Regions from separate parts of the Streptomyces sp. NPDC007264 genome, predicted to be linked through region 2. Evidence: riboswitches for the same ligand, from Rfam matches in the RefSeq annotation. Region 2 holds a riboswitch; each other region holds the start of a gene.

Region 1 (4,843 bases), on a different contig from region 2:
CAGCCGGCCCGCGCCCAGCGGCGCCGGGGTACGCATCCAGCGGGGGCTCGGGTCGCAGGCGAAGACGGAGCGCAGGGCGACGACCATCTGCTCGGCCGCGGCCAGCACCCGGCGCTGCCCTTCCGTCCGGCCGGCCACGCGCAGCGGCAGCAGGCCGGTGCCGAGGCGGTCGTCCGGCAGCGGGGCGCGGGTCACCGGGGAGGCGTCCGCCGTGTGCCAGGCCGCCTGCACCGTAGCGCGCCCGGGGTCGAGCAGGGCCGTCTCCAGCAGGATCAGCCCGCCGGACGTCAACCGCTCGCCGACGACCCGCAGTTCGGGCTCGGCCTGCACGGCGATGTCGAGCCGGACCGGACCCTGTGGGCCGTCGGCCGTGCACCCGATGCGGAAGCCGCGCCGTCGCTGGGCGTCGGGTCGCGCCCGCTCGGGAACGCAGGCCGCCGGGTGGGGGAACGCCTCCGCCAGCTCCGCCCCGCCCCCGAGCCGCGCCAGCGCCTCGTACGCCTGCAGCACCCGCGACTTGCCCGAGCCGCTCGGGCCCGTGAACAGCGTCAGCGGCCCCAGCGCGAAGGCGGCCCGCCGGTGACCGCCGAACGCGGACAGCCTCAGCTCGGTGACGCACGGCCGGTCCGGCCGTGCGTCCGCGCTGCGAGCCGGGCCGGGCGGGGACGGCGCGGAGGAGACGGTCATGTCCGGACCGTAGGCCGTCGGGCCGGGGCGAACCGTTTTACCGTCACGCGCTTCCCACGATCGAGCGACGTCCCCGCCCGAGCAGCGCGACCGGACGCACGGCCGGACGGCGCGGCCGCGCGCGGACCGCCCCCCGCGGCGACGCCGGCCAACTCCCGGGCTCCGGGGACCTCGCCGCCCCGGTCTCAGACCCCTGGGACGCCGGCCCCCTCCATCAGCCCGCGCACCTCGGTCCCCGGCGGTGTCAGCAGGAACACATTGCGGTCGACCCGGTGCATCCCGCTGGAGAGCCCGAAGACGACGCCGGTGCTGAAGTCCAGCACCCTCTTGGCGACCTCGGTCTCCGCGCCCGTGAGGTCGAGCAGCACGGGCACCCCCGCCATCAGCGTCTCGGCGACGTCGCGGGCGTCCGCGAACACATTGACCCGCAGCACCACGAAGCGGCGCCGCGCCTCGGTCTCGGCCTCGGGTATGGACCGGTGGTCGACCGCGGACGGCCAGGCGTCCCGGCCGCGCAACGGAACGACCTGGGCGAGCCCCTCCCACTGTTCGTCGGTGACATCGCGGCTGTTCACCGGTCCTCCCGGGGGTGGCTCGCACTCATCGTCTGCACCGGTCAATTCTTACGCATGGTCACCCGTTCGGCCCAACAGCGACACGGACCGCTACAGTCACGGCGGTCACTTCGGCCGGAAGACGCCCCTCGCGTGGTGGACGGCGCCCCGCGGCCCGTCGTCGATGACGACCCGTCATGTGACCTGCCTGAGCAGCTCCAGCACGACCGAATCGGTCACCCGGTAGCGGACGATGCGCCCCTGCTTCTCCCCCACGACCACCTCGGCGGTCCGCAGCAGCCGCAGCGCCTGCGAGACGGCGGGGTCGTTCATGCCGGTCGCCACGGCGAGATCGGAGACGGCGAGCGGCCCGGCCCGGTGCAGGGCGAGCAGCAGGGCCAGCCGGCCGGGATCGGCGAGCAGGGAGAAGCGGTCGGCCCAGGCACGCACGGCTTCCGGCTCACCGATGGCTTCGATGGCCTGGCAGACCCGGTTGCCGTCGATGATGCGCCGGCCGGCGCGTTCGGCGGGGACGAGATGCATGCGGACAGTGTCCCAGGAACCCCTGTGTGATCTTCGATACCTCCAGACATCTGCGCAACTGTGCAGCCTTGCAGGCATCGCGGGGTCCGCCCTAAGGTGGGCGGGCCGTGGTGTTCGGGAAGACCGGTGAAAGCCCTCAGGGGCTCAGGCCGGAGCGGCCCTCGCCACTGTGATCGGGGAGTTCCCGTTCCGTGCCGCCCGTTCGCGGGTGGCGCCACTGGCCGTACGACGGCCGGGAAGGCAGGAACGGGCGCGGTGACCCGTCAGCCAGGAGACCGGCCACGGCATCTCACGAAGTGATCCACGAGGTGCTGGAGCGTGACCGAATGACCCTGCCCGACCCTGCGTCCTTCCGGTGGCGGCGCGAGGACACCCTGCGAACCGCCGTGCTGCTGGCGGTGATCGCGGCCCTGCACGTGGTCGCCTTCGGGGTTCTGTTCCTCCTGGTGGAGCCGGAGCACTACGCCGTCGGCTCCAAGGCGTTCGGCATCGGGCTCGGTGTGACCGCGTACACCCTGGGCATGCGGCACGCCTTCGACGCCGACCACATCGCCGCGATCGACAACACCACGCGCAAACTGATGGCCGACGGCAAGCGGCCGGTGTCCGTCGGATTCTGGTTCGCGCTGGGCCACTCCAGCGTGGTGGTCCTGCTGGCCGTGATGATCGCGGGCGGCACCCGGCTCGCCGACCGCGTCACGAACGAGGACTCGCACACCCACCAGGTCCTCGGCTTCATGGGGACGACGGTCGCCGGCACGTTCCTGTACCTCATCGCCGCCCTCAACCTGGTCGCCCTCACCGGCATCCTGAAGGTCTTCAGGTCGATGCGCTCGGGCGCGTACGACGAGACGGAGCTCGAACGGCACCTGGACTCGCGGGGCTTCATGAACCGCGTCCTCGGCCGCCTCACCAGGACGATCTCGCGTCCGGGCCAGATGTACCCGCTGGGCTTCCTGTTCGGTCTCGGCTTCGAGACGGCCACCGAGGTCACGCTGATGGTGATGGCGGGCTCGGGCGCGGCGGCCGGACTGCCCTGGTACGCGATCCTGTGCCTGCCGCTGCTGTTCACCGCCGGCATGTGCCTGTTCGACACGCTCGACGGCACGTTCATGAACTTCGCCTACCAGTGGGCCTTCTCCAACCCGGTGCGCAAGGTGTTCTACAACCTCACGATCACCGGACTGTCGATCGCGGTGGCCTTCCTGATCGGCACCATCGAACTGGTCGGCGTGCTGCACGAGAAGCTGGATCTGCGGGACGCGGTCACCGGCTGGATAGCCGGGCTCGACCTCGGCAACGTGGGCTTCGTCATCGTCGGGCTGTTCGTGGTCGTCTGGGCGGGCGCCCTCGCCTACTGGCGGCTGGCGAAGGTCGAGGAGCGGTGGGCTCCCCGCCCCGCGGACGGACGGTGACGCACCGGGCGGCCGGCAGCCGTTCAGGGGTCGCCGCCGCCCGGAAGCCCATTCCCCGGGGGGAATTGTCACTCTCCGCCGCGCGCCGCAGGATCGGGGTCCCAGACTTCCTGTCCGGCGAGGAGATGTACATGATCGAGATCGACCCGCAGCACCTGGCCGACCGTTACACAGCGATGTGGACGGTGCAGGACGCGGCCGAACGCCGGGCGGCCATCGAGCGGTTGTGGGCGGAGGACGGCACCCACGTCCTCCATCCGCCCGCGGAGATGCGGGAGATCGCCGCGGAACTCGGCTTCGAACACCAGACTCTGGAGGCTCGGGGGCACGACGCCATCGAGACCCGGGTCGCGCGCAGCTACGAGCGGTTCGTCGAGAAGCAGGGATTCGCCTTCCGGGCGCGCGCCGACGCGGTACGCCTTCGCGATCTGGTCGAGTTCGGCTGGGAGGCCGTTTCCACCGAGACCGGTGACGTGGTGGGCGGGGGCCTGGAGGTGCTCATGCTCGACGACAACGGCCGGATCAAGGCCGACTACATGTTCCCGGGTGCCTGATCCCCGGTGGTCGGGTCCGTGGTCCCGGCGGCCGCGGAGAGCGCCTCCGCCGTCGCCCGGTCGGCGGGCAGGAAGGCTTCCAGCTTCAGCTCGGCAAGGGTCACGTCGACAGCGGTGGCGAAGGTGGTGACCGTCGTCATCAGACACAGCTCACCGTACGAGGAGCGCAGGCGGAGCGGAACCGCGAATCCGAGGAGCCCGGCGGACGGCTCCAGCTCGGGAACATACGTGGTGAGCTCGGCGCGCAGCTCCTCCAGGTGGTCGAGGCGTACCAGGATGTGCCGCGCCCATTCGGCGAGGTTGTGGATGCGGGGCGCCAGGCCGTCGGGATGCAGTGCCAGGCGGTAGGCGTTCGTGCCGGGTCCCACCAGCTCGGGGGCCACGCCTTCGGTGATCAGGTCGAAGGCGGCGTTCGCGGCGATCAGGTCACCCGCCCGGTCCACGACCAGCGCCGGATACGGCAGATGCCCGCGGAGGATGTGGTCGATCGCCGCGCGCACCGGTGCCAGCGCCGGGGCGTCGAGCGAGCTCTCCTCGTAGACGGGCGCGTACCCGGCGGCCATCAGCAGATCGTTGCGCTCCCGCAGCGGCAGGTCCAGCGACTCGGCCAGGCGCACGACCATCCGCCGGCCCGGGACGGATCTGCCGGACTCGATGAAACTGACATGCCGCTGTGTGGTGCCCGCCCGCAGCGCCAGGTCGAGCTGGCTGAGACGACGGCGGGTACGACGGTCGCGAAGCGCACGGGGGAAGTCCACCGCCCCGTTGTAACGACGGTGGTGGACGCCACGCCATTCCCTTCGGGGAATTGTCGTCACTCGCGCCGATGGTCAGCATCGCCGGCATGGAGATCGGTGTACTGCTTCCGACCGGAACCGCCCAGTGGGGCGCGGACGACGACCCTCGGGAACTGGTCGGCTTCGGCCGCCGGGCCGAACGCCTGGGCTTCTCCTCGCTCTTCGTCAACGACTCCCTGATCAGCCCGCGCATCGAGGCCCTCACGATGCTGGCCGCGCTCGCCCCGGCAACGGACACGGTGGCCCTGGGAACTGCCGCCCTGCTGCCGTTCCTGCGCCGGCCGGTCCAGGTC
Region 2 (4,843 bases):
CCGGTCATGTCTGCCTGCACCTGGAGGAGGACCATCCCGCCGGGCTCCCGGGCCACGGCCGCCTGTTCTCCGGCGACCACCTGCTCCCGGAGATCACCCCGCACATCGGCCTGTACGAGGACCCGGACGACACCACGGTGACCGATCCTCTGGGCGACTACCTCGACTCCCTGGAACGCATCGGCCGCCTCCGGCCCGCGGAGGTGCTCCCGGCCCACCAGCACCCGTTCACCGACGCGCCGGCCCGCGTGAACGAGCTGCTGGCGCACCACGAGGACCGGCTGACCGGCCTCCTGGCCCTGCTGACCACCCCGCTCACCCCCTGGCAGGTCGCCGAGCGCATGGAGTGGAACCGCCCCTGGGACCGCATCCCGTACGGCTCGCGGAACATCGCGGTCTCCGAGGCCGAGGCCCATCTGCGCCGGCTGGTCAAGCTGGGGCGGGCGGAGGCGGTGGCGGGCAGCGATCCCCTGACGTACGTGGCGGTTTGACCGGCGCGCGACACCTGCCGGGGACGGTCCCAGCCGCGGTCCCAGCCGCGGTCCCAGCCGCCCACGCCACCGGGGCCGCGGCGGTGGCGCTCCCGCGGTCAGGGGCCAGGGGCCAGCGGCCAGGGGTCAGTGCGGGGCCTTGCCGCCGCCGCGCGCCTGCTTCTCGGCCGCTTCCATCCGCTGGAACATCTCCCGGGCCCGCTCGGGCGGGAGTTCGCGGTCGAGGAGGGGCAGATAGACCTCTTCCTCCTTCGCGAAGTGCAGCGCGACGATCGCATGGAGGGAGTACAGAACGCGGCGCAGGTCCTCGCGGACGTCCGGGCCCGGGGCGGCCCGGTCCAGCCGGCCGCGGAGCCTGCCGAGTTCGGCGGTCAGGGTGCCGACCTGGGCGTGGTCGCGACGCATGGTGTCCGTCGCGCGCGTCTTCCCCCTGCCGGCGAGGAGGGAGTCCACCGTCGCGTACAGCACCCGGTCCTCGGCCACGGCGTGCGGGATCAGCCGTGTCGTGAGGAACGCGTACGAGGAGTCGGCCCGCTTGCGCTGCTCGTCCGGCGAGGCGGTGCCGACCGCCTCGGCCGCCGCGGCGAGCGCTTCGATCGACGGGACCAGCTCGCGATGCTCGGCGCGCAGCGGCTCGGTGACCGTGCCGCCGCTCGGCTGCGGCTCCGCGCCGCTTCCCGCGCCGGCCCATGCCCAGGCCGCGACACCCAGGGCGAGGGCTGCTGCGGAGGCTGTGACGGCGTTGACCCGATGTGCTCTCATGGCGCGACTCCTGCGGACCGCACTGCGTGACGGAAACGGAAGGCCACTCCCATCCTGTCCGAACAGCGCGCGAGGTGCGGGACGACGCTGCTCCATCCGGGGCGGTGACCGTGCGCGATGGGCAAGGACGGCTGAACGCTTGCCCGTCGGGGACGGCGGTGGATGCAATGTCCTGCATGCTCACGCAGGCGCCGCCCGCCACGGCGGGACGGGACGGACACGTGCCCCCGGGCCCGCCCCTCGGCGACGCGGACCTGCCACCCCATCGTCACGCGGGAGACGCCCACGTATGAACACCTCACCGTCGTCATCCGGAGCGGAGCGGGCTGACGGGCCGTCCGTGCAGATCGGCGCTCTCGTTCCGCTGACCCGGCCCGGCTGGGTCGAGGCGGGCCGGCACCTGCTTGCCGGACTCGAGCTGGCCGTTCGCGACGTCAACGGCGCCGGGGGGATCGCCGGAAGACCGCTGGAGCTGGTGGTCCGGGACACCGCGGCCGATCCGCAGCGGGCCGCGGCAGCGGTGGACGAACTGGCCCGCCTGGGCGTGGCCGCCCTGGCCGGGGAGTACCACAGCGTCGTCGCTCGCGCCGCCGCCGCCAGGGCCGACGCCCTCGGCCTGCCGTTCCTCTGCTCGTCGGCGGTGCTCGACGCGCTCACCGAACAGCCGACGGAGTGGGTCGCGCGCCTCTGCCCGGCGCAGTCCCACGGCTGGCGGATCTACGCGGACTTCCTCCTCGAGGCGGGCCACAGCCGCATCGCCGTGGTGACTCAGCCGAGCGTCTACTGGGCGTCGGGGACCCGCATTCTGCGGGAGTGTCTTGCCCCGCACGGCGGCACCGTCGTCGAACTCGACGCGGCCGCGCTCGCCCCCGCGGCCGTCCGCGACGCGCTCGTCGACCGTCGCGCGACGGCCCTCCTCCTTCTGGTCGGCCACCCGGAGCCGGCCGTGCCGATCGTCAGGTCCGTCCGCGGCGACCACCGCCTCGCCGAGATCATGATCGGCGCTCCGGCCGGGCAGCCGGAGTTCGCCCGATGGGCGGCCTCGCTGGGCGAGGACGGCTCGGCGATCCCGTTCTTGCGCTACCTGCCGGAGCGCCTCACCCCCCTCGGTGCGCGAGTCGGGACGACCCTTCGCGAGCGGCTGGGCGAAGGGCCCTCCTTCGTCGCCTTCGAGGGCTACGACACGGTCACCGTCCTCGCCGACGTGCTGCGTTCCCACGGCACGGACCGGGCGCGCATCGCCGCATCCTGGCCGCGCGTCGCCGTCGAGGGCACCCGCGGGCCGATCCGGTTCTCCCGGGTGCCGGGCGTCGGCGTGCGGCAATGGGCCTGGGCGCCGGTCCAGGTCGTCGACCGGGATCCGGCAAGCCCCGGTCGCTTCCGGATCCTGCACACCGGCTGAGGGAGCACCCGGGCCCGGCCGCCCGGATCCGCCGCACGCCCGGCCCCTGTCCGACGCCCGTCCCGCCATGGGGGACGGGCGGTCTGGGGGTCGTCCGTACCGGCCGCTAGAGTGAGCGGGTCGTCTCACTACCCGTACGAGGGGAAGCCGGTGCGAATCCGGCGCTGACCCGCAACCGTGAGCCGCTTCGGCGGTGAGCCGGAACACCTCGCACGGGATCGTGACTGGCTCACGCACACCGGCAGCCGCCGGTGCACGGCACCGTCGAGGTCTACGGAGCCGAGCCGCCCGGGGTGTCCCGTGCTGCCCGGCTCCCCGCAGGGAGAGGCACCCGCCGATCATGAACGTCCGCCGCAGCGCCGTGGCCCTGGCCGCCACCGCAGTGATCGGCGCCGCCGCGCCCGCCGCCGCCACCGGTCCGTCGCCGTCGCCGTCACCGGTGATCCCGTCGGGTCTGTACGGCAGCACCGACCCGACGTACGACGGCGTCTGGCGCCAGTCCCTCGCCCTGCTCGCACAGCACACGACGGGTGTGCGGCCCGCCGCCCGGGCCGTGGACTGGCTGGCCGGACAGCAGTGCGCGAACGGGGCGTTCGCGGCGTTCCGCGCGAACCCGGGCACGCCCTGCGACGCCAAGCTCATGGTCGACACCAACAGCACGGCCGCCGCCGTCCAGGCCCTCACCGCGCTCGGCGGACACGACGCGGCGACCGGCAAGGCCGTCGCCTGGCTGAAGTCCGTGCAGAACAAGGACGGCGGCTGGGGATACACGCCGGGCGGCGCCAGCGACGCCAACTCCACGTCCGTCGTGATCGGTGCGCTCGCGGCCGCGGGCGCGAATCCCGCACAGGTCCACGCGGACGGCGGCGACGGCACGACACCGCAGCAGCTGCTCGCGTCGTGGTCCGTACCGTGCGGCGGACACGGCGGGGGCGCGCTCGCCTACCAGCCGGACAAGCACGGGAAGCTGGCGCCCAACGCGGACGCGACGGCGGCCGGTGTGCTGGCCGCCCTCGGCAAGGGATTCGTGGCGTCGGCCGGGAAGGCACCGCGGCAGGAGTCCGGCTGCGCCGGCTCCGGCAAGCCGCTCACCTCGCGCGAGGTGGCGGCCAACGGCGCCGCCTACCTGGCCGGGGCCACGGCCGCGACCGGCCACCTCACCTCCGCACTGCCCGGCGCCGGTGACCAGCCCGACTACGGCAACACGGCGGACGCGGTGGTCGCGCTCGCCGCGCAGGGCCGGACCGAGGCCGCGCAGAAGCCCTACGCCTGGCTCGAGAAGAACTCCGCGCAGTGGGCGCGGCAGAGCGGACCGGCCGCGTACGCCCAGCTGATCCTCGCCGCGCACGCGATGGGCGCCGACCCCCACCGCTTCGGCGGCACGGACCTGGTCACCGCGCTCAACGGGACGGGTCCTGCCCCGCAGGCGGCCGAGCGGAGCGACGGCACCGGCAGGAACGCCCGGTCCGGCTCGGACTCGGGGCCCGCCGTCTGGTGGATCGTCGGCGTCGGCCTCGTCGCCGGCATCGGCGTCGGCTTCCTGTTGTCCGGCCGCACCAGGAAGCGGCGGCAGCCGTGATCCGCCGCGGTGCGACCGCCGCGGTCGTGGCCCTGCTGGTACTGCTGGCCGGGGGCCCGGCGCACGCCGTCGGCTACCGGTACTGGTCCTTCTGGGAGCGGCAGGGGCAGGCGTGGACGTACGCCACCCAGGGCCCGTCGACCGCGCGCCCCGCCGACGGGGACGTCCAGGGCTTCCGGTTCGCCGTCAGCCAGGACTCCCAGGACGCCGAGAAGCCGCGCGGGAGGGCGGACTTCGCCGCCGTCTGCGCGGCGACGCCCGCGCGGGACGGCCACAAGCGGGTGGCGCTGGTCATCGACTTCGGCACCGCGGCGGACGCCCCTTCGGACGAGGCCCCGCCGGCCCCGCGCACGGTCTGCGCCCGCGTCCCCGAGGACGCGACGACGGCGGACGCGCTGGCGGCGGTGGCCGAGCCGCTCCGCTACGACACCAACGCCCTGCTGTGCGCGATCGCCGGATACCCGGCCCGGGGGTGCGGCGAGCAGGTACGGGACACGGCGCCCCGGTCGACGGCGCCGCGGGGGACGGCGTCCCCGCGGACGGATCCGGGCACGCCGCGCCACGGCCCGTCCGTGGGGGTCCTCGTGGGCGCCGCCGCCGTGGCCGCCC
Region 3 (4,843 bases), on a different contig from region 2:
TCTCCCCGTCGTGCGTGACCTCCAGGATCTCGGTGCACAGGTTGGAGGAGTGGATGACGTGGCCCGGCCGTGCCGTCTGGTTGCCGGTGCGGTTGGCGGCGTCCTTGAAGGTCATCCAGCCGTTGCCGGTCTGGGCGAGGGCGCGCATCATGCGGCCGTACAGGTCGCGGGCCGGGAGGGTCCTGCGGGCCAGCCCGGCGGCCTCCGCCGCGCGGTACGCGGCGTCGAACTCCCCGCCCCACAGGTCGACCAGCTCCGGCACGTCGGACGGCGAGAACAGCGACCACCGCTCGTCGGCCTCGACCCGGCGCATGAACTCGTCCGGGACCCAGTGCGCGAGGTTGAGGTTGTGGGTGCGGCGGGCGTCCTCGCCTGTGTTGTCGCGCAGTTCGAGGAACTCCTCGATGTCGGCGTGCCAGGTCTCCAGGTAGACGGCGGCGGCGCCCTTGCGCCGGCCGCCCTGGTTCACCGCGGCGACCGAGGCGTCGAGGGTCTTCAGGAACGGGACGATGCCGCCCGAGTGCCCGTTGGTGCCACGGATGAGGGATCCGCGGGAGCGGATGCGGGAGTACGACAGCCCGATGCCGCCGGCGTGCTTGGAGAGGCGGGCGACCTGGTGGTAGCGCTCGTAGAGGGAGTCCAGTTGGTCCCTCGGGGAGTCGAGGAGGTAGCAGGACGACATCTGGGGGTGCCGGGTGCCGGAGTTGAAGAGCGTGGGGGAGGAGGGGAGGTAGTCGAGGCGGCTCATGAGCCGGTAGAGCGCGGCCACCTCGTCCATGGACCGGGAGCCGGTCTCCGGACCGGGCACGGTGTCCTCGGCGAGGCCGCAGGCGACGCGCAGCATGAAGAACTGCGGTGTCTCGACGGCCTTGCGGGTGATCGGGTGCCGCAGGAGGTAGCGGCTGTGCAGGGTGCGCAGGCCGAAGTAGCCGAACCGGTCGTCGGCCGAGGGGTCCACGAGCGCGTCGAGCCGGTCGGCGTGCCGACGCACGAACGCGGCGGTGCGGTCGGCGATGAGCCCTTCGCGGTGTCCGACGGCGATGGACCCGGTGAACGAGGTGACGCCCTGTGAGGCGGCCTCGGCGCGGATGCCGGTCGTCAGCAGCCGGGCGGCCAGCCTCGAGTAGGCGGGGTCCTCGGAGATGAGGCCGGCGGCCGCCTCCGTGGCCAGTTCGCGCAGCTCCGCCTCGTCCGCGTGCGCCGACCGGCCGCGCAGCGCGGCGGCGGCGACCCGGCCGGGGTCGGCGTCCGGGAGGTCGGCGGTCAGCTCGGTCAGGGTCCGCAGCAGCGCGGCACCGGGACCGTCGGTCCCCTCGGCCACCGCCGGTGTCGTGGGCGAAGTCGCTGAAGCCGGGTCGGCTGGCGCGATCGTCACGTAGGGCACTCCCTCGCTCGGCACGGGGCCCGGGGAGGGCGGGGCGGCTCACGAGCGCACGCGGCGTCGCGTCCACCGGCCCATTCCACGAGGCCCGGACGTCGGGCGCCGGGCCGGACGGCCGGGCGCGCTGTCGGCAGGTCCTCGGACTGACGCTCGTGACGCGCACGCGGGAGCGAACACGCACAAGTGCACCGTTGCGGGACAGTTCCGGATTCGCACCGGATTCCCCTGCGGCGACAGCGAGCACGAGCATACATCTTGTGTCGGCTTTCGCTGCCACCCCAAGATGTTGTGTGTCTTGGTGGCTTCGGGGTGTGTCAGAGGCGCAACTCATAGGTGAGGAGGGTGATGTCGTCGAGCTGCGGGAGCGGGTTCCAGTCGCGCTCGGGAGTGCGGACGAACCCCAGGCGCTCGTAGATGCGGTGCGCGGTGAGCATGGTGCGCTGGGTGGACAGCACCATCCGTGCGCAGCCGTCCGTGGCGCGGGCCCGGTCGAGGCAGGCGCGCACGAGGGCCTCGCCGATCCCCCGGCCGCGGGCCGTGCGGGCGACGGCGAGCATCCGTATCTCGGCCTCGTCGGGCCGGGCGATGTCGGCCATGGGGCCGCCGTGCGGCACGAACGTCACCCCGCCGAGCACGCTCCCCGGAGCGGAGGGGGCGTCCGCGCGCTCGACCGCCACCAGCACCTCGGCCGCCGCGGCCCGCCCGGCCACGTCCCTCAGCTCGTCGAGGTACGCGTCGCTCTCCCCGAAGTCCAGGAGGCCGTCCTGGAGGTAGGCCTGTGCGGTGATCTGCCCGAGCGCCTCGTAGTCGCCGGGTTCCGCCCGTCGGATCACGATGTCCATGGGGTCGAGTGTGCGGCACGGGTATGACAACGGGCCGCCGGATCACCTCCGGCGGCCCGTCCTCGACTGCGGCTCAGTGCGCGGTCTCCGCCGTGGCCGGCGGCAGTTCCACCTCCACCCCGGGGTCGCCCGCGTCCGCCGTGTAGTCGCCCGGCTGGGTCTCGTCGACGCCCTCCGGAGCCTTGACCGCCTTCAGGACCAGAGTCAGCCCCACGGTGACGGCGACGTTCAGGACGAACGCCGTCAGGCCGATGTAGCCCATCTCGCCGATGCCGGGGATCTCCTTCGCCGATCCGCCGAAGTGCTTCTGGGTCGGTGAGGCGACGCCGTACGCCGCCATCGTGCCGTACACCATGCCGACCGCCCAGCCCGCCAGCAGCGCCCAGCGGTGGAACCAGCGGGTGAACAGGCCGCCGACCAGGGCCGGGAAGGTCTGCAGGATCCAGATCCCGCCGAGGAGCTGGAAGTTGATGGCCACCGTCTTGTCCATCGTCAGGACGAAGACCAGGGCGCCCACCTTCACCAGCAGCGACACCGTCTTGGAGACCCTGGTCTCCTGATGGGGCGTGGCGTCCGGCTTGATGAAGTCCCTGTAGATGTTGCGGGTGAACAGGTTCGCCGCCGCGATCGACATGATCGCCGCCGGGACGAGCGCCCCGATGCCGATCGCCGCGAACGCCACGCCCGCGAACCAGTCCGGGAACATGTCCTCGAACAGCTGCGGGATCGCCAGCTGGCCGTTCTTCACCTTGACACCGGCCGCGATCGCCATGAAGCCGAGCAGCGCGAGCAGACCCAGCATCAGTGAGTACAGCGGCAGGATCGTGGTGTTGCGGCGGATCACCTCACGGCTGCGCGAGGACAGCGTCGCGGTGATCGAGTGGGGGTACATGAACAGCGCGAGCGCCGAGCCCAGTGCGAGGGTCACGTACGTCCACTGGCCCGCCTCCGGCGTCACCAGCGCCCCGCGTGGCTTGCCCGTCGCCGGGTTCGTCTGCGCGAACGCCTGGCCGGCCTTGGCGAAGACGTCGTCGAAGCCGCCCAGCTTGATCGGGATGTAGATGATCGCCACCGCGATGACGATGTAGATCAGCGCGTCCTTGACGAACGCGATCAGGGCGGGCGCCCGCAGGCCCGAGGAGTACGTGTACGCCGCCAGCACGCCGAAGGCGATCAGCAGCGGCAGGTCCTTCACGAACCAGTTGGTGCTCTCGCCGCCGCCCACGCCCATCACGTCCAGCACGGCCTGGATGCCGACCAGTTGGAGCGCGATGTACGGCATCGTCGCCAGGATGCCGGTGACCGCCACCGCCAGCGACAGACCCTTCGAGCCGAAGCGTCCGCGTACGAAGTCCGACGTCGTCACGTAGCCGTGCCGGTGCGACACCGACCACAGGCGGGGCAGGAACATGAAGATCAGCGGGTAGACCAGGATCGTGTACGGCACCGCGAAGAAGCCCATCGCGCCCGCCGCGTAGATCGCCGCCGGCACGGCCACGAAGGTGTACGCCGTGTAGAGGTCGCCGCCGAGCAGGAACCACGTGATCCAGGTGCCGAACGACCGTCCGCCCAGGCCCCATTCGTCGAGGCTGTGCTCGTTGTCGGCCTTGCGCCAGCGTGCCGCCAGGAAGCCCACGACGGTCACGGCCAGGAAGAAGAAGATGAAGACGCCGAGCGCCACGCCGTTCACTCCGTCCTTCATTCCGCCGCACCCCCCTTCTCGGAGGCGTGGGCGCGCTGGTCACGCTGCCACAGCTTGTACGCGGTCATCGTCAGCGCCGTGGAGATCACGACCCACAGCATCTGGTACCAGTAGAAGAAGGGGATGCCGATGAAGGCCGGGTCCGTCTTGGCGTAGGAACCGACCCACAGCATCGCGACGAATGGTGCTAGGAGGCAGAGGGCGATGACGACGCGCACAGGCGTCACCATCGCCGCTCTTCCTGCGTTGGGCTCATTTGACATATGGCGGCTCCGTCCCCTCACTGATCACCGGTGGTAACGCGCAGGCAATGTAGGTGACGGTGTCTGGTATGCGGAAGACCTCTCCGCATATCGGTTTCCAACAGCAACAGGAACCCCCCCAGGGTATAGACCTCTTGGTGGTCCGTACGCACCCGCCCGAGTGCGCTGCGTGACGAAAAAGGGGGTCCGGGGAACGTTCTCGGCGGACGCCGTTCTCGGCGGACGCCGGGCCGTCCTCCCGTCCGTGCGGCGACGGAAGGACCGTAGAGCAGCTTCGGGGGCGGCGCCATACCGCCCGCAGCGTCGATCTACTCGGTGGGCCGCTTCAGCCTCGCCACGAACTTGTAGCGGTCCCCGCGGTAGACGGACCGCACCCACTCCACCGGCTGCCCCGTCCTGTCCAGTGAGTGCCGGGAGAGCATCAGCATCGGCAGACCCACGTCCGTGCCTAGGAGGCCGGCCTCGCGCGGGGTGGCCAGCGACGTCTCGATGGTCTCCTCGGCCTCGGCGAGATGGACGTCGTAGACCTCGGCGAGCGCCGTGTAGAGCGAGGTGTACTTGGCCAACGACCGCCGCAGTGCCGGGAAGCGCTTCGCGGACAGGTGCGTCGTCTCGATGGCCATCGGCTCACCGCTCGCCAGACGCAGCCGCTCGA

What was found. Region 2 has a riboswitch for cobalamin ahead of ACFYMU_RS08190 (prenyltransferase/squalene oxidase repeat-containing protein). Riboswitches for the same ligand answer to the same signal wherever they lie in the genome.
Region 1: it holds a riboswitch for cobalamin, as region 2 does, so the genes downstream of both, ACFYMU_RS22410 (HoxN/HupN/NixA family nickel/cobalt transporter) here and ACFYMU_RS08190 (prenyltransferase/squalene oxidase repeat-containing protein) in region 2, are expected to answer to the same signal.
Region 3: it holds a riboswitch for cobalamin, as region 2 does, so the genes downstream of both, ACFYMU_RS05935 (ribonucleoside-diphosphate reductase subunit alpha) here and ACFYMU_RS08190 (prenyltransferase/squalene oxidase repeat-containing protein) in region 2, are expected to answer to the same signal.

The regions. Positions count from the first base shown of each region.
Region 1 covers NZ_JBIAFD010000013.1:23,671-28,513, forward strand. The annotation lists gene ACFYMU_RS22395 (AAA family ATPase) at 1-687, opposite strand, end outside; gene ACFYMU_RS22400 (cell division protein SepF) at 873-1,262, opposite strand; gene ACFYMU_RS22405 (ArsR/SmtB family transcription factor) at 1,437-1,784, opposite strand; cobalamin riboswitch at 1,876-2,083, shown strand; gene ACFYMU_RS22410 (HoxN/HupN/NixA family nickel/cobalt transporter) at 2,111-3,199, shown strand; gene ACFYMU_RS22415 (hypothetical protein) at 3,331-3,753, shown strand; gene ACFYMU_RS22420 (helix-turn-helix domain-containing protein) at 3,732-4,511, opposite strand; gene ACFYMU_RS22425 (LLM class flavin-dependent oxidoreductase) at 4,598-4,843, shown strand, end outside.
Region 2 covers NZ_JBIAFD010000004.1:223,080-227,922, reverse strand. The annotation lists gene ACFYMU_RS08205 (MBL fold metallo-hydrolase) at 1-491, shown strand, start outside; gene ACFYMU_RS08200 (hemerythrin domain-containing protein) at 618-1,253, opposite strand; gene ACFYMU_RS08195 (ABC transporter substrate-binding protein) at 1,543-2,655, shown strand; cobalamin riboswitch at 2,751-2,885, shown strand; gene ACFYMU_RS08190 (prenyltransferase/squalene oxidase repeat-containing protein) at 2,996-4,234, shown strand; gene ACFYMU_RS08185 (SCO2322 family protein) at 4,231-4,843, shown strand, end outside.
Region 3 covers NZ_JBIAFD010000003.1:193,717-198,559, reverse strand. The annotation lists gene ACFYMU_RS05935 (ribonucleoside-diphosphate reductase subunit alpha) at 1-1,375, opposite strand, end outside; cobalamin riboswitch at 1,493-1,648, opposite strand; gene ACFYMU_RS05930 (GNAT family N-acetyltransferase) at 1,696-2,223, opposite strand; gene mctP (monocarboxylate uptake permease MctP) at 2,297-3,925, opposite strand; gene ACFYMU_RS05920 (DUF3311 domain-containing protein) at 3,922-4,155, opposite strand; gene ACFYMU_RS05915 (GntR family transcriptional regulator) at 4,497-4,843, opposite strand, start outside.